2 regions of the Pseudoalteromonas sp. NZS127 genome follow, and region 2 is predicted to be linked to the other one. Evidence: predicted binding sites of a transcription regulator. Region 2 holds the regulator's gene; the other holds the start of a gene.

Region 1 (12,087 bases), on a different contig from region 2:
TTTTAGGTAAACTTTCAATGGATGCAATTCCGTTTCATGAACCCATTATTATGGTAACCATGGCCGTTATTGCATTAGCTGGGCTTATTATTGCCGGGCTTATTACAAAATATAAAAAATGGGGCGTGCTGTGGCGCGACTGGATCACCTCGGTTGATCATAAACGCTTAGGCGTAATGTACATTTTATTAGCGTTAATTATGCTATTTCGTGGGTTTTCTGATGCCATTATGATGCGTGCTCAGTTAGCACTTGCTACCAGTGGCGCTCCTGGATATTTGCCACCAGAACATTACGACCAAATATTTACCGCACACGGCGTTATTATGATCATCTTTATGGCCATGCCATTTATGATAGGTTTAATGAATATTATAGTGCCATTGCAAATTGGCGCACGTGATGTCGCTTTTCCATTTTTAAATAACTTAAGCTTTTGGCTTACTGCCAGTGGCGCTATTTTAATTAATATGTCACTTATTTTTGGTGAGTTTGCAAAAACAGGTTGGGTGGCTTATCCACCGCTCTCGGAGCTAACTTTTAGTGCCGGGGTGGGGGTCGACTATTATATATGGGCGCTGCAAATATCAGGGCTTGGCACACTATTAACCGCAGTGAACTTTTTAGTTACCGTGTTTAAAATGCGTGCACCAGGTATGAGCTTAATGAAAATGCCGGTTTTTACTTGGACCTGTACATGGGCTAATATTTTAATTGCCGCATCATTCCCTATTTTAACAGCCGTATTGGCCATGCTAACGCTTGACCGTTATCTCGATTTTCACTTCTTTACCAATGATCTGGGCGGAAACGCCATGATGTACATCAACCTATTTTGGGCGTGGGGTCATCCAGAGGTTTATATTTTAGTGCTGCCAGCATTTGGTGTGTTCTCTGAAATAATTTCTACCTTTACCAGCAAACGTCTATTTGGTTATAAGTCGATGATTTACGCCAGTGGTGCTATCTCTATTTTAGGCTTTATTGTGTGGTTACATCACTTTTTTACCATGGGTTCGAGCGCCAACGTTAATGCGTTTTTTGGGGTAATGACTATGGTTATTGCCGTACCAACCGGGGTTAAGTTGTTTAACTGGTTATTTACTATTTACCGTGGCCGTTTACGTATAACCGTACCCGTATTATGGACGCTTGGCTTTATGGTTACCTTTACCGTAGGTGGCATGACCGGAGTGCTATTAGCAATACCCGGTGCTGACTACGTACTGCATAACAGTTTGTTTTTAATCGCGCATTTTCATAATACTATTATTGGTGGCGCGGTATTTGGCTACCTTGCGGGCTTTGCATTTTGGTTCCCTAAAGCAATGGGATTTAAGCTAAATGAAGGCTGGGGTAAAGGCGCATTTTGGTGTTGGATTATTGGCTTTTTTGTCGCGTTTATGCCGCTGTACGTATTAGGCTTTTTAGGTATGACCCGTCGTTTAAATCACACCAATAACCCAGATTGGAATATTTGGTTATACATAGCTGCAGTAGGCGCAGTCATTATTATGTTTGGTATTATTTGCCAAGTAATTCAATTGTATGTGAGCTTTAGAGACCGCGAAGCACTTGACGATGCTACCGGCGATCCATGGAACGGTCACACGCTTGAATGGTCAACATCGTCACCACCACAGGCTTATAACTTTGCCCAAATACCGCATGTTGACGATATTGATGCCTGGACCGACATGAAAGAAAAAGGCCAAGCTTATCAAGGTAAAATAAGCTATAGCCCAATTCATATGCCTAAAAACACTTCGGCAGGGGTACTTATGGCTGCTAGTTTAACCGCATTTTGTTTTGCCATGATCTGGCATATTTGGTGGTTAGCTGCGGCAGGTTTAGTAGGAGGCATAGCTATATTTATCAAACGTTGTTATGCAAGCGATGTTGACTACTATGTGCAGCCCGACGAAGTAGCACGTATTGAACAAGCACATAACTTAAGTGCCACTATTTTAGCCACTGATAAGGAGCTAAACGCATGAGTACCTTGTCTGTTAGTCAAGAGTCAGTAACTTTAAACTCTGCAATTGTAAATACCAAACAGGATCATGATGCTCACGCGCATCATGATACCTCTAGTAATACTACTTTTGGTTTTTGGCTTTACTTAATGACCGATTGCCTATTGTTTGCCTCGTTTTTTGCTACCTACGCGGTGTTGTTTATGAACACGGCAGGCGGCGTATCGGGTAAAGATATTTTTGAACTCGACTTTGTAGCAGTAGAAACTGCCGCACTGCTTATTAGTAGTATTACCTTTGGTTTTGCGATGATAGCCGCGCAAGGGCAAAAAAAGGCGCTGACCTTAATATGGTTAGCGGTTACTTTTTGTTTAGGTGTGGTGTTTATTAGTATGGAAGTTTACGAATTTAATCACCTAATTGTGCATGGCAATGGTCCACAAAAAAGTGCTTTTTTAACCTCGTTTTTTGCATTAGTTGGCTTGCATGGTTTACACGTAACCGCAGGTTTAATTTGGATGAGTGTAATGATGATTGAAGTTGCTAAACGTGGCTTAGGTAAAGCAACCGTAACGCGTTTAAGCTGCTTAAGCTTGTTTTGGCACTTTTTAGATATTGTGTGGATTTGTGTATTCACCCTAGTTTATTTAATGGGAGCAATGTAATGAGCCACAGCGAAACACATGCTTTAAAGCAAATGCAAAATGAGCATCACCACGATGAATCTCACGGCAGTGTTAAAAGTTATTTAATTGGTTTTGTATTGTCGGTAATTTTAACCGCTATACCATTTTATATGGTAATGAGTGGCGACTTTTCAAAAGCAACCACGCTTTACAGCATTATTACTCTAGCCGTAGTACAAATTTGGGTACATTTAAAATACTTTTTACACCTTAATTTTATTACCGAAGATGGCCGTGCAAGTACCTTCTCGTTTTTATTCAGTGCCCTAATTATTGTTATGGTGGTTGGGCTATCTGTTTGGATTATTTACGAATCTAACGCAATGATGATGTATTAGGAGCTAAAGATGTTTCGTCGTTATTTATCAGTAACTAAGCCAGGTATTATTATGGGTAACTTAATCAGCGTAGCGGGCGGGTTTTTACTAGCCTCCCGCGGTGATATAAACCCATGGCTAATGGTTGCTACCTTAATTGGCTTATCGCTAGTGGTTGCATCAGGTTGTGCTATTAATAATGTGATTGACCGAGATATAGATATTGCCATGGCGCGTACTCGCACCCGGGTAACAGTAACGGGCGAAATGTCTGCAATGGCTGCTTTATGTCATGGGGTGGTATTGGGGATTATAGGCTTTGGTTTATTAATAGCTTATACCACTCCTGCAGCAGTATTTTTTGCCGCCTTTGGTTACTTTATTTATGTAGGGGTTTATAGCCTTTACATGAAGCGTAACTCAGTTTATGGCACTTTTATTGGCAGTTTATCGGGGGCTGTGCCACCGGTTGTTGGTTACTGCGCAGTATCAGGGGAGTTTGATATGGGGGCATTAATTTTACTGGTAATGTTTAGCCTGTGGCAAATGCCGCACTCATACGCCATTGCTATTTTTCGCTTTAAAGATTACCAAGCAGCGGGTATTCCTGTATTACCTGTAGCGCAAGGTATTGATAAAGCAAAACGCCATATTGTGCTTTATATTGCCATATATGCCTTGGTTGTAATGCTGCTACCTATTAGTGGTTATACCGGTGCTGCTTTTATGGCGGTTGCCTGTATTACTAGTTTTTGGTGGCTGTTAATGGCGCTGCGGGGCTATCGTCGTAATATAGATATAAGCGGCTGGGCGCGTCAAGTATTCGCGTTTTCAATTATTAATATTACCGCACTTAGTATTGCTATGGCGGTAGATTATCAAAGCATAGCGCCGCAGTTACTCGTACTTAGTTAATTTAATCATACCTAATTAATACACCTAGTTAATAGTACCGAGTTAATAGTACCGAGTTAATTCCAAAGTTAACAAAGGCTCTGAGATATTCGAGGAGCCTTTTTTCGTTTTAACGCCCGCTGCAATATGTATTTATACCAAAACTCTAAAACTATTAAAAACGTGCTGCTTGCTCAACTACAATGCCATGACGCTGAGCTAAACGCTGGTGATCTCTGTCGTAACCGCCGCCAATAACCGTAGCTACCGGAGTGTTGTGCTCAAGGCAGCGTTTAAGTACGAGATGGTCGCGCTGCTCTATACCTTGCCAGCTAATATCGAGTTTGCCTAAACCGTCTTGTTGCCACACATCAACTCCCGCATCGTACAACACTAAATCGGGGTTTAGCTCTTTGAGCAAAAATTGTAGGGTGTCGTCAACTATGCCTAAATACTCAGCGTCTTGCATATTGTTAGTTAAACCAATATCTAAATCGCTAGGGGATTTACGAAACGGAAAGTTTTTTTCGCAATGAATCGAGCAGGTATACGCATAAGGCTGATGTTGCAGCATGGCTGCGGTGCCATCGCCTTGATGTACGTCTAAATCAAAAATAAGTACATTAGTAACCTCAGCCGACTCAATTAGTGTTTGCGTAGTAAAAGCCAAGTCGTTAACCATGCAATAGCCTGAGCCAAAATCAGTATGCGCGTGGTGTGTACCGCCTGCTAAATGGCATGCCATACCGTGTTTAAGGGCTAAGCGAGCGGTTTGTAGTGTACCTTGTGGGGCTGTAAAGGTACGCGCCATTAGCTCTTTTGACCAAGGTAGACCAATACGGCGCATGGCTTTTTCGTCTAATTGATTATGATATAGGTCGTGAATATAGTTTTCGCAGTGTACTAATTCTAGTGCCTCTGGCGTACCTAATAACGGCTGTACTAAGTTATCGCCAACTAATCCTAACTGCTTAACGTGCTGGTATAAATGTGCAAATTTACTCATTACAAAGCGATGTTTAGGATCAAAGCTAAACGAGTAATTAGGATGATAAACTAACGGCAAGTGAGGATTTAGGGTCATAAAATTCTATTTGTAGTTATAGTTATAAAACAAAAGCCCTACATAAATGCAGGGCTTAATTATTGCCTAGAGCTTAAATTAGCTATTAACCAATCTTTTTGTACTTAATACGCTTAGGTTGAGTTGCCTCAGCACCTAACGTCTTTTTAAGCCACTCTTCGTACTCAGTGTAGTTACCATCAAAGAAGTTAATTTGGCCTTCGTCGCGGTAATCTAAAATATGTGTAGCAATACGATCAAGGAACCAACGGTCATGCGATATACACATTACACAACCAGGAAACTCTAAAATAGCGTTTTCTAGTGCACGTAGTGTTTCAACGTCCAAGTCGTTAGTTGGCTCATCGAGTAGTAACACGTTACCGCCAGCTTTTAATAACTTAGCAAGGTGTAAACGGTTACGTTCACCACCCGATAGGTCTTTAACAAATTTTTGCTGATCGTTACCTTTAAAGTTAAAACGGCTAACGTAAGCACGGCTTGGGAACTCAAAATTACCAATTTTAAGTACGTCTTGCCCGTCAGATATTTCTTGGAAAACAGTTTTGCTTTCGTCCATACCGTCACGGAACTGATCAACCGTTGCAATGTGTACGCTTTCACCTATGGTGATGTTGCCGCTGTCTTGCTGTTGCTCGCCGCTGATCATTTTAAACAGTGTTGATTTACCCGCGCCGTTAGCACCAATAATGCCCACAATGGCACCTTTTGGCATGCTAAAGCTTAAATCGTCGATTAATACACGGTCGCCAAAGCTTTTACGTAAGTTAGTTATTTCAAGCACTTGATCCCCTAAACGTGGGCCAGGCGGAATAAACATTTCGTTGGTTTCGTTACGTTTTTGATAATCAGACTGCTGCATTTCGGTAAACTGCGCCATACGTGCTTTTGACTTAGCTTGGCGGCCTTTAGGGTTTGAACGAACCCATTCAAGCTCTTGCGCAATTGACTTTTGACGTGCTTTTTCAGATTTTTGCTCTTGTTGTAGGCGCGCATCTTTTTGCTCTAACCACGAAGAGTAGTTACCTTCCCATGGAATACCTTCACCACGGTCAAGCTCTAAAATCCAACCTGCTACATTATCTAGGAAGTAACGGTCATGCGTTACCGCCACAACTGTGCCTTCGTAATCGTGTAAGAAGCGCTCTAACCAGGCAACCGACTCAGCGTCTAAGTGGTTAGTTGGCTCATCGAGAATAAGCATGTCTGGTTTTTCAAGTAACAGTCGGCATATAGCAACACGGCGGCGCTCACCACCCGAAAGGTGCTCAATTTTAGCATCCCACTCTGGTAAACGTAGTGCATCGGCAGCGCGCTCTAAAACATTGTCTATGTTGTGACCATCGTGCGCTTGAATAACCGCTTCAAGCTCGCCTTGCTCTTTTGCAAGTGCGTCAAAGTCAGCGTCTTCCATGGCGTATTCGTTATACACTTCGTCAAGGCGTTTAAGCGCGTATTTAACTTCGCCAACAGCTTGCTCAACGATTTCGCGTACGGTTTTGCTTTCGTCTAAAACAGGTTCTTGCGGTAAGTAACCAATTTTAGTGCCTGGTTGTGGAAAGGCATCACCTTCAAAGTCTTGGTCAACACCGGCCATAATACGTAGCAATGTTGATTTACCAGAGCCGTTTAAACCAAGCACACCAATTTTAGCGCCCGGGAAAAAGTGTAACGAGATGTCTTTTAAGATAGTGCGCTTAGGTGGCACAACCTTAGAAACTCGACTCATCGAGAATATAAATTTATCAGGTAAAACCATGGAAAAAACCTTCAAATAATAATAAAAATTACAATGCTCTATTGTAGTGGTTGACGGGTAAGGCAGTCAACGAATGGCCAATTTTAAACCGACAAACAAACTATAAAGTGCGCAAAAACGATTATAAAATAGGATGAAAAAATTTCATTTGGATATTTAGACATCTATACATCTATTGGTTGATATTTTTTCTTATCTGTTCATAATAAGTTTTCGGTTTTGATGAATAGGAGTAAAAGGATGCCAATTACAGTAAAAGACGAGCTACCAGCTATTGCTCGCCTGCGCCAAGAAAACGTATTTGTAATGCCACAAACTCGTGCAAAAACGCAAGAAATTCGCCCCATGCGTTTGGCTATTCTTAACTTAATGCCTAATAAAGTTGAAACCGAAGTACAGTTTATTCGTTTGCTTGCCAATTCGCCCTTGCAAGTAAATGTAGAACTACTGCGTCTAGACACTCATCGCAGTAGCAGTAATTCAGAGCAGCACCTAGACACCTTTTATCGTTATTTTTCAGAAGTAAAAAACAATAACTACGATGCATTAATAGTTACCGGCGCGCCGCTAGCGCATTTAGAGTACCAGGATGTAGCTTATTGGGATGAGTTTACCGCAATTTTAGATTGGGCTGAGCAGCATGTTACGTCTACACTTTTTTCGTGTTGGGCAGCGCATGCAGCGCTTTATCATCATTATAAAATAAAGCGCGATTTAAAAACCGATAAACTGTGTGGCGTATTTACGCACCAATGTTATTTTGAACATGGGGCGTTAACGCGCGGCTTTGACGACACCTTTTTAGTACCGCATTCGCGTTATGGTCATGTAGATGTAAATAAAATAAATGCTTGCAATGAACTAGTCGTGCTAGCGGGTTCTGAGAAAGTAGGTGCTTACTTAGTTAAAAATAAGTCGGGCAGCCAAGTGTTTATTACCGGCCACCCAGAGTATGATGCCGACTCGTTAAAAGCTGAATACCAACGCGATTGCGAAAAAAGCGACAATGCGCCCAAACCCGAAAATTACTTTCCAGATGACGATGCAACTAAACAACCTTCAAAAACGTGGCAAAGCCATGCTTTTTTACTTTTTTCGAACTGGTTAAATTATTACGTGTACCAAACTACACCCTATGATATTAATTTAGTTAGCCAAGACGTAAGGACTAACAACTATGCCGAATAACCCTCTTAATAATGACCAAAATAAGCACGACGAACTAAGTGCAGCGTTAAAAGAGCGAATTTTAATTTTAGACGGCGCTATGGGCACTATGATCCAAGCACACCAATTAGAAGAGCAAGACTATCGCGGTGAGCGCTTTAAAGATTGGCATGTACTTATTCGCGGTAATAACGATTTACTAAGCCTTACGCAGCCTAAAATAATTACCGATATTCATCGTAGCTTTTTAGCTGCCGGTGCCGATATTATCGAAACCAATACCTTTAACTCCACCACCATTTCGATGGAAGATTACGACATGGCTAATCTAAGCCGTGAAATAAACCTAGAGTCGGCAAAATTGGCACGGCTACTTTGCGATGAGTTTAGTGCTAAAACACCCGAAAAACCACGTTATGTAGCAGGCGTACTTGGGCCAACATCAAAAACTTGCTCATTGTCGCCAGATGTAAACGATCCGGGTTATCGTAATGTTACCTTTGATCGTTTAGTTACTGCCTATGTAGAATCGACCTTGGCACTGATGGAAGGTGGCGCCGATATTATTTTAATCGAAACCATATTCGACACCCTCAATGCTAAAGCTGCATCGTTTGCAGTAGAGGAAGCGTTTGAGCAAGCAGGGCGCACATTACCAGTTATGATCTCCGGCACTATTACCGATGCCTCTGGGCGTACGCTTTCGGGGCAAACTACCGAAGCCTTTTATAACTCTATTCGCCATATTAAACCGCTTTCTATTGGCCTTAACTGCGCCTTAGGCCCAGATTTACTGCGCCAATATGTGCAAGAGTTGTCGCGTGTATGCGAAACCTTTACCTCAGTGCATCCCAATGCAGGCTTGCCTAACGAATTTGGTGGCTACGACCTAGAAGCAAAAGAAATGGCAACAGAAATTATTGATTGGGGTAAGTCGGGCTTTATTAATATTGTAGGTGGTTGCTGCGGCACCACACCTGCGCATATTCGCGCCTTTGCTAAAGGTTTAGCGGGCGTTAAACCACGCCAGTTGCCAGAAATTGAAGTACGCATGCGTTTATCGGGCCTCGAAGCCTGTAACCTAAATTAAGGAGCCGCCAACATGACTCAAAAAATAGCAGTATTTACTAATGTCGGCGAACGTACCAATGTAACCGGCTCTGCCATGTTTAAACGTTTGATCATGGAAGAAGACTATGAAACCGCGTTAACAGTTGCTCGAGAACAAGTAGAAAACGGCGCGCAGGTAATTGATATAAACATGGACGAAGCCATGTTGGACTCAAAAGCCGCCATGGTTAAGTTTTTAAATTTAATTGCCTCAGAACCCGATATTTCTCGCGTACCTATCATGGTCGACTCCTCTAAATGGGAAGTAATAGAAGCCGGTTTAAAGTGCATTCAAGGCAAAGCCATTGTTAACTCAATTTCGTTAAAAGAAGGCGAAGAGCCGTTTATTCGTCAAGCCAAAACCATTAAACGTTTTGGTGCAGCGGCTGTAGTTATGGCCTTTGACACCGACGGCCAAGCCGCTACCGCCGATAGAAAGTTTGAAATATGTGAGCGCAGCTACAAAATATTAGTAGAAGAAGTTGGCTTTGCGCCCGAAGACATTATTTTTGACCCAAATATATTTGCTGTAGCCACAGGGATAGAAGAGCACGACAACTACGCGGTCGAATTTATTGAAGGCACACGGCGCATAAAGCAAAACTTGCCGCACTGTAAAGTGTCGGGTGGGGTGTCGAATGTGTCGTTTTCGTTTCGCGGTAATAACCCAGTACGTGAAGCCATTCACTCAGTATTTTTATATCACGCTATTCAAGCGGGTATGGATATGGGGATTGTTAACGCGGGGCAACTGGCGGTTTACGACGACATACCAGAAGAACTACGCAAAGCCGTTACAGACGTAATACTCAACACCGATCCAGGTGCAGGCGAGCGTTTAGTAGAGCTTGCGCCTAAGTACTCAGGCATGGCACAAGCTGAGCGCGTTGAAGATTTAGAATGGCGCAGTTGGAGCGTTGAAAAACGCCTTGAACATGCCCTTGTTAAAGGTATAACTACCTTTATAGACGAAGACACCGAAGAGTGCCGCGCAGCTGCCGCTAAACCTATTCACGTAATTGAAGGTCCGTTAATGGACGGCATGAACGTAGTAGGTGACTTATTTGGTGCAGGTAAAATGTTTTTACCACAAGTAGTTAAATCGGCCCGTGTAATGAAGCGCGCCGTAGCTTACCTAGATCCCTACATTGAGCTTGAGAAAGAAGAAGGTTCAACCAACGGCAAAATTGTAATGGCCACAGTAAAAGGCGACGTACACGATATAGGTAAAAACATTGTTGGCGTAGTACTGCAATGTAATAACTACGAAGTAATCGACTTAGGCGTAATGGTGCCTGCTGATAAAATACTGCAAACCGCAATCGATGAAAAAGCCGATATTATTGGTTTATCGGGGCTAATTACCCCATCGCTTGACGAAATGGTACACGTAGCCAAAGAAATGAAACGCCGTGGTTTTGAACTGCCGCTGTTAATTGGTGGTGCTACTACATCAAAAGCGCACACCGCCGTTAAAATTGAGCCACAGTACGATAAAGGCGTAGTGTATGTAAGTAACGCCAGCCGTGCAGTGGGTGTAGTTTCAAACTTATTATCGAAAGAGCACAAAAGTGACTTTTTAGAAAAAACACAAGCCGAGTACGTGAAAGTACGCGAGCAACAAGCGCGTAAAAAACCACGCTCAAAACCAGTGACAATTCAGCGTGCTCGCGATAACGCTGCAAAACTCGATTGGGATAACTACACACCACCAGTGCCTAAACAGCTTGGCGTGCAAGAGTTTAAAAATGTATCTATAGCTACGCTGCGTAAATACATAGATTGGACGCCATACTTTATGACCTGGTCAATCGCCGGTAAATACCCGCGCATAATGACCGATGAAGTAGTTGGCGAGCAAGCGCAAAGCTTATTTAAAGACGCCAACGACATGTTAGACGACCTTGAAAAAGCAGGCAGCTTGCAACCACTGGGTGTAATTGGTTTATTTCCGGCAAACCGCGTTGGCGACGACATAGAAATATACACAGACGAAACACGCAAAGAGGTGTTAACTACCTCGTGCCATTTACGCCAGCAAACCGAAAAAACCGATTTTGCTAACTACTGCCTAGCTGATTATATAGCCCCAAAAGGTACGCCAGATTACTTTGGCGCATTTGCAGTAACGGGGGGGGTGGAAGAAGACGACCTAGCTAATGCGTTTGACGCCCAGCAAGACGACTACAACAAAATAATGATTAAAGCCGTTGCCGACAGGCTCGCCGAAGCGTTTGCCGAGTATTTACACGAGCAAGTACGTAAAGAATACTGGGGTTTTGCACCAGATGAAAACTTAGGAAACGATGAGCTAATACGTGAAAACTACCAAGGTATTCGCCCTGCGCCAGGCTACCCAGCGTGCCCAGAACACACCGAGAAAAAGAAAATTTGGCAGTTGCTCGACACCGAAAAACGTATTGGCATGCAGCTAACCAGCTCGTACGCCATGTGGCCAGGGGCGGCCGTTTCGGGCTGGTATTTCTCACACCCAGAGGCAAAATACTACGCAGTAGCAGCGGTACAAAAGGATCAGGTTGAAGATTACGCTAAACGAACCAATATGACGCTGGAAGAAGCTGAAAGGTGGCTATCGCCTAACTTAGGGTATGATCCGGAATAGAGCGGAGCGGTCAGTTATCAGTAAAACAAAAACGAGCCAAATTTGGCTCGTTTTTAACAACTATTGTGACCAATTAATTCAGTGTCTAGAATTAATTGGCCACAACACATTAATTTTATTGTTCAATTTTTTAGATTAGTTTTTGGGTTGGCCACCAAGACAAATCAGTTCATTGGCTTCTTCTTTGCTCAAGTCACTTAGGAGTAAATCTAAGGTGATCTCAGTGCGTCGTTGGGCTGAACCAAACTTGTCAAAACCACCACACTTCACGGTGTCAATTTTTACCAGTGCGATAGTTTGGCTGTTGTCTTTTATCTCAATGTTCAAATAGCGCATATAACTAGCCATGTCCCACCACCAGTTTGCAGAGTAAGTCAGCTTAGGGTTATTTGTTACGTTAGAGTTAGACTGTGAAATATCGACAATTTGATATTTAAAGCCGTATTTATCTAACTTGCCAGCAATGATATG
Region 2 (12,087 bases):
ATCAGTTGGTAATGCAGCTAGTAGCAGATACTAAATTGCAAGTTGAAGCCAGTATAGCTAAAGCACAGTCGGTCGCTATTATGGTGTTTATTATATCGGGTATTATAGTTTTAACCCTGGTTTACTTAACCAGTCGCTCTATCATTGTACCTGTAGAGCGTATTTACCAATCTATAAACAAGATTCGACGCAATAATGATTTAACAGTAACCATTGAGCAAATTGGCAATGACGAAATTACGATTATGTCGAAAGATTTTAATAGTTTAATTGGTGACTTTAATAACCTTATAAATGAGGTGAGTGGGGCTTTAAATGCGTTAAATATCGCGACTGAAAATTTATCAGAAAGTACCGCCGCAACCAGCTCGGGTATGCAAGATCAATTACATGAAGCCGATATGGTGGCCACTGCGGCGACCGAAATGCAGGCGACCATTCAAGATATTTCACATAATACCGAAGCTGCTGCTAAAAAAGCAGAATCAACTAATTTAAGTGCGCAACAAGGTCGTAGTGAGGTTGAGTCAACCGTCGCGCATATTAGAGGGTTGTCTGACTCTTTAGAGCATGCGTCAAGTGTCGTTTCTTTATTAGAAAAAGACGGTGAAACAATAGGCTCTGTGCTTGATGTTATTCGTGCGATTGCCGATCAAACTAACTTGTTAGCGTTAAACGCTGCTATTGAAGCCGCTAGAGCGGGTGAGCAAGGCAGAGGGTTTGCTGTGGTTGCAGATGAAGTGCGCTCATTGGCTCAACGAACACAAGAATCTACAAGTGAAATAGAAGGTATAATAAATACTCTACAACAGCGCACTCAAGAAGTGGTGAGTATTATGCATCAGTGTCGCTCACAAGGTGATGAAAGTGCATCGCAAGCAAATAGAGCTGGTGAGTTACTCGGAGCAATAACCGAAGATGTGCAAACGATTATGGAAATGAGCACACAAATTGCTGTGGCAATTGATCAACAAAGCCAAGTAGCATCTGAAGTAAATAAAAATGTGGTGAGTATTCGTGATATTGCCAGAAACACCTCAGGGCACGCTGCTAACAATGCGCAAACAAGCGAAGAAGTATCAGCGCAAGCACGAGTGCTTTTTGCTGCAATTGACAAATTTAAGGTTTAAAACTTAGCAATAAAGTACCCGTATAGTTTAAGGAATAAACTTTATGGGTACGCTGTCTTTAGAGTTATTGTGCTCACTAACCCGCTTTAAATACTCATCCCATAGAGTCGCTTGCTGCGCCTGTAGTTTTGCAAAATATTGCCAGCTAAATAACCCGCTATTGTGGCCATCGTCAAAATCTAAACGCAGTGCGTAATGACCAACATGAGCAATGTTTTTAATACCAACGGATTGTTTATTGAATACTAATTTCATTGGCCCTGAACCATGTCCTTGCACTTCTGCAGAAGGAGAGTGCACACGTAAAAATTCACAACTAAATACGGCTTGGCTGTCATCATCAAAGTAAACATCTAAATTTTTGCTAACGCTGTGGTAATGTACTTTTGTTACGTGTTTCATTTTTATCTCATTAAAAAGCCCCCAGTGCGGAGGCTTTTAGTATAACTGTTTATGCAGCTAATTTTAATTAAAGAATGTAGCGGCTTAAATCTTCATCTTCAACTAGCGCACCTAAGTGTTTTTCAACATAAGCGGCGTCAACTACCAGTGATGTTCCGGCTTGCTCTGAAGCGTCATATGAAATTTCTTCCATTAGTTTTTCCATTACCGTATGTAAGCGACGAGCACCGATGTTTTCGGTTTTTTCGTTAACTTGCCAAGCGGCTTTAGCAATGCGCTCAATTGCATCATCACTAAATTCAATAGTAACTTGCTCAGTTTTAAGCAGTTCACGCTGCTGCTCGGTAAGCGATGCATGCGGCTCTGTTAAAATACGTTTAAAGTCATCAGCAGTAAGTGCTTCAAGCTCTACACGAATAGGAAGGCGACCTTGTAGCTCAGGGATCATGTCTGATGGCTTAGCCATTTGAAATGCGCCCGAAGCAATAAATAGCATATGGTCAGTTTTAACCATGCCGTGCTTAGTGCTAACCGTACAACCTTCAATTAATGGTAGTAAGTCGCGCTGTACGCCTTCACGACTAACGTCTGGACCTGATGAGTCACCGCGTTTACAAATTTTGTCTATTTCATCAATAAATACAATACCATTTTGTTCAACTGCAAAAATAGCCTGCTCTTTTAGTTCTTCAGGATTAACTAGCTTAGCGGCTTCTTCTTCACTTAATAATTTAAAGGCTTCTTTAATTTTTAACTTACGCTTAGTGCGCTTATCGCCACCCATGTTTTGAAACATGCTTTGCAACTGGTTGGTCATATCTTCCATACCAGGGGGGGCCATAATTTCTACGTTTGGTTGTGCTTGAGCTAAATCAATTTCGATTTCTTTGTCATCTAATTGGCCTTCACGTAGCTTTTTACGAAACGTTTGACGAGTTGAAGAGCTGTCATCGCGTTGGCTTTCGCCATATTGATCTTTAGCTGGTGGTAAAAGCGCATCTAAAATACGCTCTTCGGCTGCTTCTTCAGCGCGATGCTTAAACTTTTTAGTTTGTTGCTCACGCGTCATTTTAATCGCAACATCGACTAAATCGCGGATGATGGTTTCAACTTCCTTACCAACATAGCCAATTTCGGTGAATTTAGTTGCTTCTACTTTAATAAATGGCGCGTTAGCAAGCTTAGCTAAACGGCGCGCAATTTCGGTTTTACCAACACCCGTTGGGCCAATCATTAAAATATTTTTAGGTGTTACTTCATTACGTAAATCATCACTTAGCTGCATCCGGCGCCAGCGGTTACGCAGTGCAATAGCAACGGCTTTTTTAGCTTTTGCTTGACCAATAATGTGCTGATCTAGCTCGTGAACAATTTCTCTTGGGGTCATAGCAGACATAGCGGTTCCTGTTACAATTCTTCGATAGTTTGAAAGTCGTTAGTGAATACGCAGATATTGCCTGCAATGGTTAGGCTTTTTTCTACTATTTCGCGAGCACTTAAATCGGTGTTTTCCAGTAAGGCAGTTGCTGCCGATTGGGCAAAGTTACCGCCACTGCCAATGGCAATTAAGTCATTTTCTGGCTGTACTACATCACCATTACCGGTAATGATTAAAGAGGCTGTTTCGTCGGCTACAGCAAGCAGTGCTTCGAGCTTGCGCAAAGCGCGATCGCTGCGCCAGTCTTTGGCCATTTCAACCGCGGCTTTAGTGAGGTTACCTTGGTGCATTTCTAGTTTGCTTTCAAAGCGTTCGAAAAGGGTGAAGGCATCAGCAGTACCGCCGGCAAAGCCAGCAATTACTTTGCCATTATAGAGGCGTCGAACTTTACGGGCATTGCCCTTCATTACTGTGTTACCAAGCGAAACTTGGCCGTCGCCGCCAATTACAACATTGTTGCCGCGGCGTACACTTACGATAGTAGTCATATTATTCCTCATCATCGAGCTGCAGGGGCAACTCGTAAAAAACGATTATGAAGAGGTTATATGGGTGAATGGTTTATTTTCAAGTCCAGCCCCAAATTCCGCAGCCGACTATTTTTACACGTTTAAGTTTATTTTTATCGCTCTCAGCTTGGCGCTTGGTTTTATAGGGGCCTAAGCGTACTTTATACCAAATGCCACTGCTGCCTGTGGTCTCTTTTATTTCAGAAATAAGCCCTGCAAAGGCTATTTTAGCTTTTAGCAATTCAGCCTGCGGGTAGGTTCTAAACGAACCGCATTGCATAACGTAAGGGCCTTTTTGTTCAAGTTCTTTTACTTCAACCTGAATTTCGTGGTTTCTAATTTCTTTAATAAACGCAGGCGTACGTGGTACAACAACTTCTACAGGAGTTGTAGGTACAGGGTTAGCTTGTTTTTCAACTAGCTCAGGATCGGCGTTATTTTTAATAAACCATAAGCCATAAGCAAAACCTGCCACCAATAAAGTAACAATTAAAACTAACAGTATTGGAAAGGGTTTTTTAGCGGGCGCTGATTTCGCTTTTTTGCGGTTTGCTGGTTTTTTGTTAATGTAATCGTGCTGTGCCATAGCTTTATTTTGGCCTTAACCTAAATCATGTCTATAGGGTCTACGTCTAGGCTCCAGCGTACTTTTTGTGCAAGTTTGCTAGTGCTTAGATAATCAACCATTTGCGCAAGATATTGGTGCAATACGCGGCGATCTTGCGCTTGAATGTGTAATTGAAAACGATACATACCTGCTACTTTTTCAAGAGGAGCAGGTATTGGACCGAGCAATTGTATACCAGTTACCCCGCTTACTGGAACCAAATCTGTCAAAAAGTCGACGACTTGTTTTATATTGTGTCCTTGGGCGCGAACAATGGCCATATTTGTGATTGGTGGTAGGTCTGCATCTTCACGTTCACGCAGTGCAAAGCGAGCAAAATCCTGATAACCATTATTAACCAAATCTTGTAATAGTGGGTGCTCAGGAAAATGTGTTTGCAATAACACTTGGCCTGCCTCACCTGAGCGCCCAGCACGCCCGGCCACTTGCGTAACAAGTTGGGCTAAATGCTCAGTTGCTCTAAAATCACAGGAGTATAAGCCGCTGTCTACGTCTAAAATAACCACTAAACTTACATCGGCAAAGTGATGCCCTTTAGCCAACATTTGCGTGCCCACTAAAATGCGCGCGCCGCCTAGGTTTATTTCATCCAGTGCTTTTTCAAGGCTGCCTTTACGACGAGTAGAGTCGCGGTCGATACGTGTAACAGGGGTTTGTGGAAATTCACTCGATAAAAACTCTTCTATTTGCTCAGTGCCTTTACCATTAGGAAAAATTTGCGTGCTACCGCAGTCGGGGCATTGGTGTGGAACATGATATTGATCGCCACAGTGATGGCAAATCATTTGCCCAATAGCTTTATGAAAAGTGGCACTGGTGCTGCAACGCTTGCATTCGCTTAACCAGCCACATTCATGGCAAATTAACGTGGGCGAAAATCCACGACGATTTAAAAACACCATCACTTGTTTGCCACGTTTTAAATGTTGGCGCATGGTAGCAAGGCTGGCATGGGCAATGCCTGCTTGGTCGGGCTGGCCTTTCATATCGAGTAATTTAAATTGGTTATCGGTAGCGGTTTGCGCGCGCTCAGTAAGGCTCAGTAGTTGGTATTTATTATTAATTGCTTTGTGCAGGGTTTCGAGTGCCGGTGTTGCACTGCCTAATATAAGCGGAATTTTATGCTGATATGCACGATACGCAGCTAAATCACGGGCATGGTAGCGCAGCGTGTCTTGCTGTTTAAAAGACGAGTCATGTTCTTCATCAACCACTATCATGCCGAGCTTTAAAAATGGCAGAAAAATACTCGAACGTGTGCCTATTACTATGGCGCAGCTGGCTTTTTCGCAAAAACGCCAGGTTTGTAAGCGTTCATTATCGGTTAAAGCTGAATGCCAAAGCATAATGGGGGTGTCGGGAAAGCGGCGGCGAAAGCGGTTAACGGTTTGCGGGGTTAAGCCTATTTCGGGCACTAATATTAGTGCTTGTTCGCCGCGCTTTAGTACTTCTTCTAAACATTGTAAGTACACTTCTGTTTTGCCGCTACCGGTTACACCTTCTAATAAAAAGCTGCTAAAACCGCTGCTTTGATTAATTGTGGTGCAGGCAATCGCTTGCTCTTTGTTAAGTGTTGGTTTGCTACCCACTGTTGGGGCTACACTTTGCCAGTGGTTATCATGCTCAATTGACTGCGTTATGAGTGCCTTATCTATTAAGCTATCAATGGTTTTTTTACTAAAGCCCAAAGCTTTTAACTCGGTTAATGACGACTTGCCTGATTGCGATAGCTGCTTTAGTAAATTAAGTTGAGTCTTAGCTTTTAATGACGGCAGCAGCGCGCCTTTTTCCGTTAGGGCTACCATATTAATGCTGGTTTTATCAGGCGATTCGCCTTGGCGTAGTGCGCTTGGCAATGCAATATGAATGGTTTCACCCAGCGGGTAGCAATAATAACGGGCAGTAAAGCGCAGTAACTCTATGTGCTCTGCAGATAAAATTGGCGTATCGTCGATAATTTCAAAAATTGCCTTTATTTTGTTTTCAGGCACTTCGGTTGTTGTTTTAAGCGCTAAAACCACGGCTACTTTACGTTGATTACCAAAGGGTACTAACACCCGCATTCCGGGTTTTAATGGCGCAGAAGCTTCACCAAGCTGGCTATCTACTTTATAATCAAAGGTGCGCGGTAGTGGAACTTTTATAGCAACTTCAACAAAATACATAGTAACTCAACTGTTAAAAAAATAATGGGGGAGGGCGTGCTAATACTTGGCCCTAATGTACTAAAAATACAGCTAAAAACCTACTACCAAATAACCTTGTTTACTCAAAATGGTTATTTTTTTAGCAAAAATACTAATTAATGCTTGTGTGCTTGATGGTTGTTGGATAAAATCCGCCACCAATAAATTTGTTTTAACGACGTATGGTGCCAGACTCCGGGTTTGGAGAGCGATGCGGCCTTAACTAGAGGTTTCTATGAAAGAAGGTATTCACCCTAAGTACGAAGTAATTTCTGCAACTTGTTCATGTGGAAACGAATTCGAAACTAGCTCTACTCTGTGTAAAAATATTCACCTAGACGTTTGTTCTGCGTGTCACCCGTTTTACACTGGTAAGCAAAAGATTTTAGACACTGGCGGACGTGTTGATCGTTTCAACAAGCGTTTCGGTGCACTTGGTAGCAAAAAGTAATTATTGCTATTTAGTTAAAAAAAGCATCTTAGGATGCTTTTTTTATGCCTAAAAATCCTCTAACTTCCCCCTAACCTCGCTAGTTTTAAGTTTATTGCTTTTGCATAACTATTTCCTGTTCTTATTCTCGGTATGCATAAACCTTTGCAGACAAATGACCTAATATTCTCTATATTTTTAATAGCTTAATTTTAAACTCGGTTTCTAAAAGTAGCCAACATGAAGCTATGTGTTGTTAAAGCAGAATAAATAATCGCTTTTAGCTGATTTTATTCACATTTTAAAAACGCTGTTTTGTGAATAATACTTTTAACTAAAATAAGCTTGAAAAGTGCCTTTTAGCACAATTTATATTTATGAAAAGTAGCGATGTTTTTATCGAAGTTGCTGAAAATTCGCTTAAAATTAACAGATCTAGCATATAACAGGATAGACCTGATATTGCTTGGAATTTAAAAATAATAAGGGTATCGTACTTTAAGGCATGTTAAGTGTCGCTTTACTCCCTCTCACTTTAACTTAAATTGCAGGATATAATCGCGTTATGTCGGACTTTCGTGAACAAGCACTACATTATCACTCTCACCCCGTTCCAGGTAAAATCAGCATTGAGCTAACCAAGCCTGCAGAAACGGCTCATGATCTCGCTTTAGCTTATAGCCCCGGTGTAGCTGAGCCGGTGCGTGAAATTGCTGCTGACCCTGTAAATGCCTATAAGTACACAGGTAAAGGTAATTTGGTTGCAGTGATCACCAATGGTACTGCTATTTTAGGTTTAGGAAATTTAGGGCCTTTAGCGTCAAAACCGGTAATGGAAGGCAAGGCGTTGTTGTTTAAACGTTTTGCAGGCATTGACTCAATTGATATTGAAGTAAAACACCGCACCACCGAAGACTTTATAAATACTGTGGCTAATATTGCTGATACTTTTGGCGGTATTAACCTTGAAGATATTAAAGCACCAGAGTGTTTTGAAATTGAAAAGGCGCTTATTGAACGCTGTAGTATTCCTGTTTTTCATGATGATCAGCACGGCACGGCTATTGTAACGGCTGCAGGCATGATAAATGCGCTGGAAGTGCAAGGCAAAGATATTGAAGATGCAGTTATTGTATGTTTAGGTGCCGGCGCTGCAGCGATTGCTTGTATGGAGTTATTAATTAAGTGTGGTGCACTGCGTGAACATATTTATATGCTTGATCGTAAAGGTGTTATTCACACTCGCCGTGATGATTTAAACGAGTACAAACAGTTATTTGCTAACAATACCGATAAGCGTACATTACAAGATGTAATTGAAGATGCTGACGTATTTGTTGGTGTGTCGGGCCCTAACTTATTATCGGCCGATGATTTAAAATTAATGGCAGCAAAGCCAGTCGTATTTGCTTGTTCGAACCCAGACCCTGAGATTGATCCGGCACTGGCACACGGCGCACGTAGCGATTTAATTATGGCAACAGGGCGCTCAGATTACCCTAACCAAGTTAATAACGTGTTGTGTTTTCCGTTTATTTTCCGTGGTGCACTTGATGTGCGTGCCAGTGAAATTAACGATGAAATGAAAATTGCAGCAGTTGAAGCTATTCGTAGTATTGCCAAAGAGCCGGTTCCACCAGAAGTACTAAAAGCTGCCGGTGTAGATAAGCTAGCGTTTGGTGCAGAGTATATTATTCCTAAGCCTATGGACCCGCGTTTATTGCCGCGTATTGCTAAAGCAGTTGCATTAGCAGCCATTGCTTCAGGCGTAGCGCAAATAGAGCTGCCAGCAAACTATATGGAATAAGCAGCATTATGTTGCTCGGTATTAAGTTACTTCAGTGTAATTTATAGCCATAAAAAAACCTCAGCATGGCTGAGGTTTTTTTGTTTAAAAGCCGCTGTTTAGTCTTCGTTTAAAACAGGAACTTCTAAGCCCATTTCTTGCATTATTTTTTTCACTTCTTCAGGCACTTTTTCGGCGTTATCTTTACGTAAATCATCATCGTTAGGTAACGGTTGCCCAGTAAACGCATGCAAAAATGCTTCACATAATAGCTCGCTATTAGTTGCATGGCGTAAGTTATTAATTTGCCTACGGGTGCGTTCATCGGTTAGTACTTTTAATACATTTAGCGGGATCGAAACGGTGATCTTTTTAACTTGCTCTGATTTTTTCCCGTGTTCTGCGTATGGGTGAATATACTCGCCATTCCATTTTGCCATAAGATGTATCGTTGCCTCAGATTATTAATTGCTCACCCTACTAAAAAATAGCGCGCATATGCGTGAAATTCTATCGATTTAAACAAATTAGTCAAATACTTGTTGCACAGATGGCTAGGTGTTTAAATGTTTTGACTTCTTAAGTTGAATGAATTACTGTTTTAGACGTCTAAACATCTAAATAAAGCAGGTAATAAATATGAGTGAAAAAAATAAAGCGACAATTGCAGTTCGCAGTGGTGTCGATGCTGATAAGCACCATGGCGCGGTTGTGCCTCCGCTGTATTTATCAACCACTTATTCGTTTGCCGACTTTGATACAAAACGTCAATATGACTATGGCCGCAGTGGTAATCCAAATCGTGATACTTTAGCCCAAGCACTCAGCGAACTCGAAGGCGGTGCTCGCGGCATTATTACTGCAACAGGAATGGCTGCCGTACATTTAGCCACTCAGCTGCTTAATAGTGACGATACGTTAGTGATCCCCCATGATTGTTATGGCGGCAGCTATCGCTTATTTACCTCATTACAAAAGCGCGGCCTATTAAAACTCGAAGTGTTAGATTTAACTAAACCAGAAAGTTTGCAGCAAATTTTAGTAATCAAACCTAAGTTAATTTGGATAGAAACCCCTAGTAACCCTATTTTACGTTTAACTGATATTAAAGCAGTAACCGATATTGCGAAACAATGCGGTGCTTTGGTAGCCGCAGATAACACTTTTTTATCGCCTGCATTACAAAACCCGATTAAATTTGGCGTTGATATTGTGGTGCACTCAACCACTAAGTACATAAATGGCCACTCAGACGTGGTTGGCGGTGCGGTTATTGCTGCAACTGACGAACTAGGTGAAGAACTGGCTTGGTGGGCAAATAATATTGGTATAACGGGGGCACCGTTTGATAGTTACTTAACTTTGCGTGGCTTGCGTACTTTAAATGTACGCTTACGGCAGCATCAAGAAAATGCCTTAGCTATTGCTAAGTACCTTGAAAGCTCAAAATTTGTTAGCCAAGTATATTACCCGGGGCTAGAGTCGCATCCACAACATGAATTGGCTAAAGCACAGCAACTTGGTTTTGGTGGCATGGTTAGTTTTGACATTAAAGGTGATGTAAATGACGCAGCTGCATTTTTAACAAACCTTAAAACATTTAGCTTAGCTGAATCTTTAGGTGGCGTAGAGAGCTTAATATGCCACCCAGCAACAATGACGCATGCAGGAATGGAAGCCGAGGCTCGTTTAGCCGCTGGCGTTGGCGATACGCTTATTCGTGTGTCGGTAGGTATTGAAGATGTAGCAGATTTATTAGCAGACTTTGATCGGGTATTTAATTTAGTGCAACCAGGTCAGCACAATAACGCAGGTAAAGCAGGTGCTAGCGCAAGTAGTAATGTTAAATTGAGCGCTGCTCACCCGGCGTTGTGGTAATTAATATGACTAATAATATTCATAAATTTGGTGGTTCGAGTTTAAGCTCAGCCGAGCGCTATAAAAGCGTTGCAAAAATAATTTTAGGGCAAGCTCAGCCCGGTGATTGTGTAGTGGTATCGGCTGCAGGAAAAACCACAGATACATTAGTAAAACTGTGGCAAAGTTATCAGCAGCACGATACTCAAGCGCTCGCTGATATTGTATTGCAATTAAACAATCATCAAAGTGATTTAATAACGCAGCTACTGCAGGGCGATTTAAAGCGCAGCGCCTTAACCACTCTAAATGAAGAGCTAAGTTTAGTTGCTAAATTAGCGAGTACTGAGCAGTTGCAAGAAGCGGCGCTACTCGCCCATGGTGAGTTGTGGTCAGCTCGTTTGCTCGCAGCGTATTTACAGCAACTTAATGTTGCTGCATGCATGCAAGACGCAAGAGGCTTGTTTACGCTAAGTGATGGACAATTATTGCATAGCCAAAATACGCAGCAGTGTAGTGAGCTTATTAGCCAGCACAAAATTAACGTGGTAACAGGGTTTATTGCGGCTAATACCCAAGGCGATACGGTCACTCTTGGTCGCAATGGTAGTGATTACAGTGCAACCTTATTGGCAAGTTATTGCAATGCTAAACAAGTATATATTTGGACCGATACACAAGGGATATTTAGTACCGACCCACGTAAAGTTAACAAGGCCATTAAATACGCTAAGGTATGTAGAGCGCAAGCTAACTTATTGGCAAGATTAGGTAACCCCGTTTTACACGCTAAAACATTATCGCCACTTAAAAATACCGATATAAAGCTTGCGGTGCGCAGTAGTTTTGACGTGCAAGCAAGCTCAACAAATGTAGTGAAAGAGGGCTGTGTAAAACAAAAACGCTTTATTACTACATTAGAAAATATAGATTTACTTAGTGTTGAAGGGCTAGTTGAGGGTGAGGTAACTCAGGTTAGCCAGCTTATTCAACATAGTTTGCATCATTTTAGTAGCGCAGGTGAAACTTACCTAATAGTACCGGCAGTAGCGACCCATCAAGTAGTTAGTTACTTTGCAGGAAGAGCCAATATTAGCGAGTCTAACCTACATGGTTGCGCGCTAGTTGCTCCTGAGCAAGATATAAACTTATTGAGCACTCAGGCACGCGAGTTGCTCAATTTGCATAATATTGAACCTCGCTTTGTGCATCAAGATAGTGGTTATGTATTGCTACTGACGGATCAGCTTATTGATAGTGATGTGCTTAATGTGCTGCACGATAAACTGATCACTAAAGGCCAAGAAATTGCCTTAATAGTGGCAGGGCTTGGTAACGTAGGGGATGTATTTGTTAGCCAACTATCGGCGCAGCTAGCACGCTTATCAACCGACTTTAATATTAAGTTAGTGGGATTAGCACGTTCGCAAAAACTGCTATTTAATCCCAGCGGCATAAATGTACAGCACTGGAAGAACCAATGGCAGTTAGAGGCTGTTGACTATAGCAGCCAAGATTTATTAACCGCTATTGGCCAGCTTGATTACGAGCATAAAGTGGTTATAGATATAACCGCCAGCGAGCAATTTAGTCAGTTATACCCAGATTTTGTTGCGCTTGATTGTCATTTAATTAGTGCTAATAAGTATGCTGGTACCGCGCCAACTCCTTGGTATAAAGCGTTGCAGCACAATATTGCGCAGCGCAATTTATATTGGCGC

The links. The regulator MetJ, encoded in region 2, represses methionine synthesis genes. The targets are predictions, from matches to a motif close to TAGACGTCTAGACGTCTA.
Region 1: a site for MetJ is predicted at 6,874-6,891, ahead of metA (homoserine O-acetyltransferase MetA). Genes of this name have one in related genera too.

What each region holds. Positions count from the first base shown of each region.
Region 1 is NZ_JADYWN010000014.1:108,971-121,057, forward strand. Features, by position in the region: gene cyoB (cytochrome o ubiquinol oxidase subunit I) at 1-1,997, shown strand, start outside; gene cyoC (cytochrome o ubiquinol oxidase subunit III) at 1,994-2,641, shown strand; gene cyoD (cytochrome o ubiquinol oxidase subunit IV) at 2,641-3,000, shown strand; gene cyoE (heme o synthase) at 3,010-3,894, shown strand; gene I6E78_RS13315 (histone deacetylase family protein) at 4,049-4,957, opposite strand; gene ettA (energy-dependent translational throttle protein EttA) at 5,043-6,716, opposite strand; gene metA (homoserine O-acetyltransferase MetA) at 6,957-7,904, shown strand; gene I6E78_RS13330 (homocysteine S-methyltransferase family protein) at 7,894-8,973, shown strand; gene metH (methionine synthase) at 8,986-11,616, shown strand; gene I6E78_RS13340 (Sbal_3080 family lipoprotein) at 11,752-12,087, opposite strand, start outside.
Region 2 is NZ_JADYWN010000001.1:323,208-335,294, reverse strand. Features, by position in the region: gene I6E78_RS01545 (methyl-accepting chemotaxis protein) at 1-1,130, shown strand, start outside; gene I6E78_RS01540 (gamma-butyrobetaine hydroxylase-like domain-containing protein) at 1,158-1,532, opposite strand; gene hslU (HslU--HslV peptidase ATPase subunit) at 1,600-2,928, opposite strand; gene hslV (ATP-dependent protease subunit HslV) at 2,940-3,458, opposite strand; gene I6E78_RS01525 (SPOR domain-containing protein) at 3,538-4,065, opposite strand; gene priA (primosomal protein N') at 4,086-6,272, opposite strand; gene rpmE (50S ribosomal protein L31) at 6,529-6,744, shown strand; gene I6E78_RS01510 (malic enzyme-like NAD(P)-binding protein) at 7,289-8,530, shown strand; gene metJ (met regulon transcriptional regulator MetJ) at 8,629-8,949, opposite strand; gene metB (cystathionine gamma-synthase) at 9,149-10,387, shown strand; gene I6E78_RS01495 (bifunctional aspartate kinase/homoserine dehydrogenase II) at 10,393-12,087, shown strand, end outside.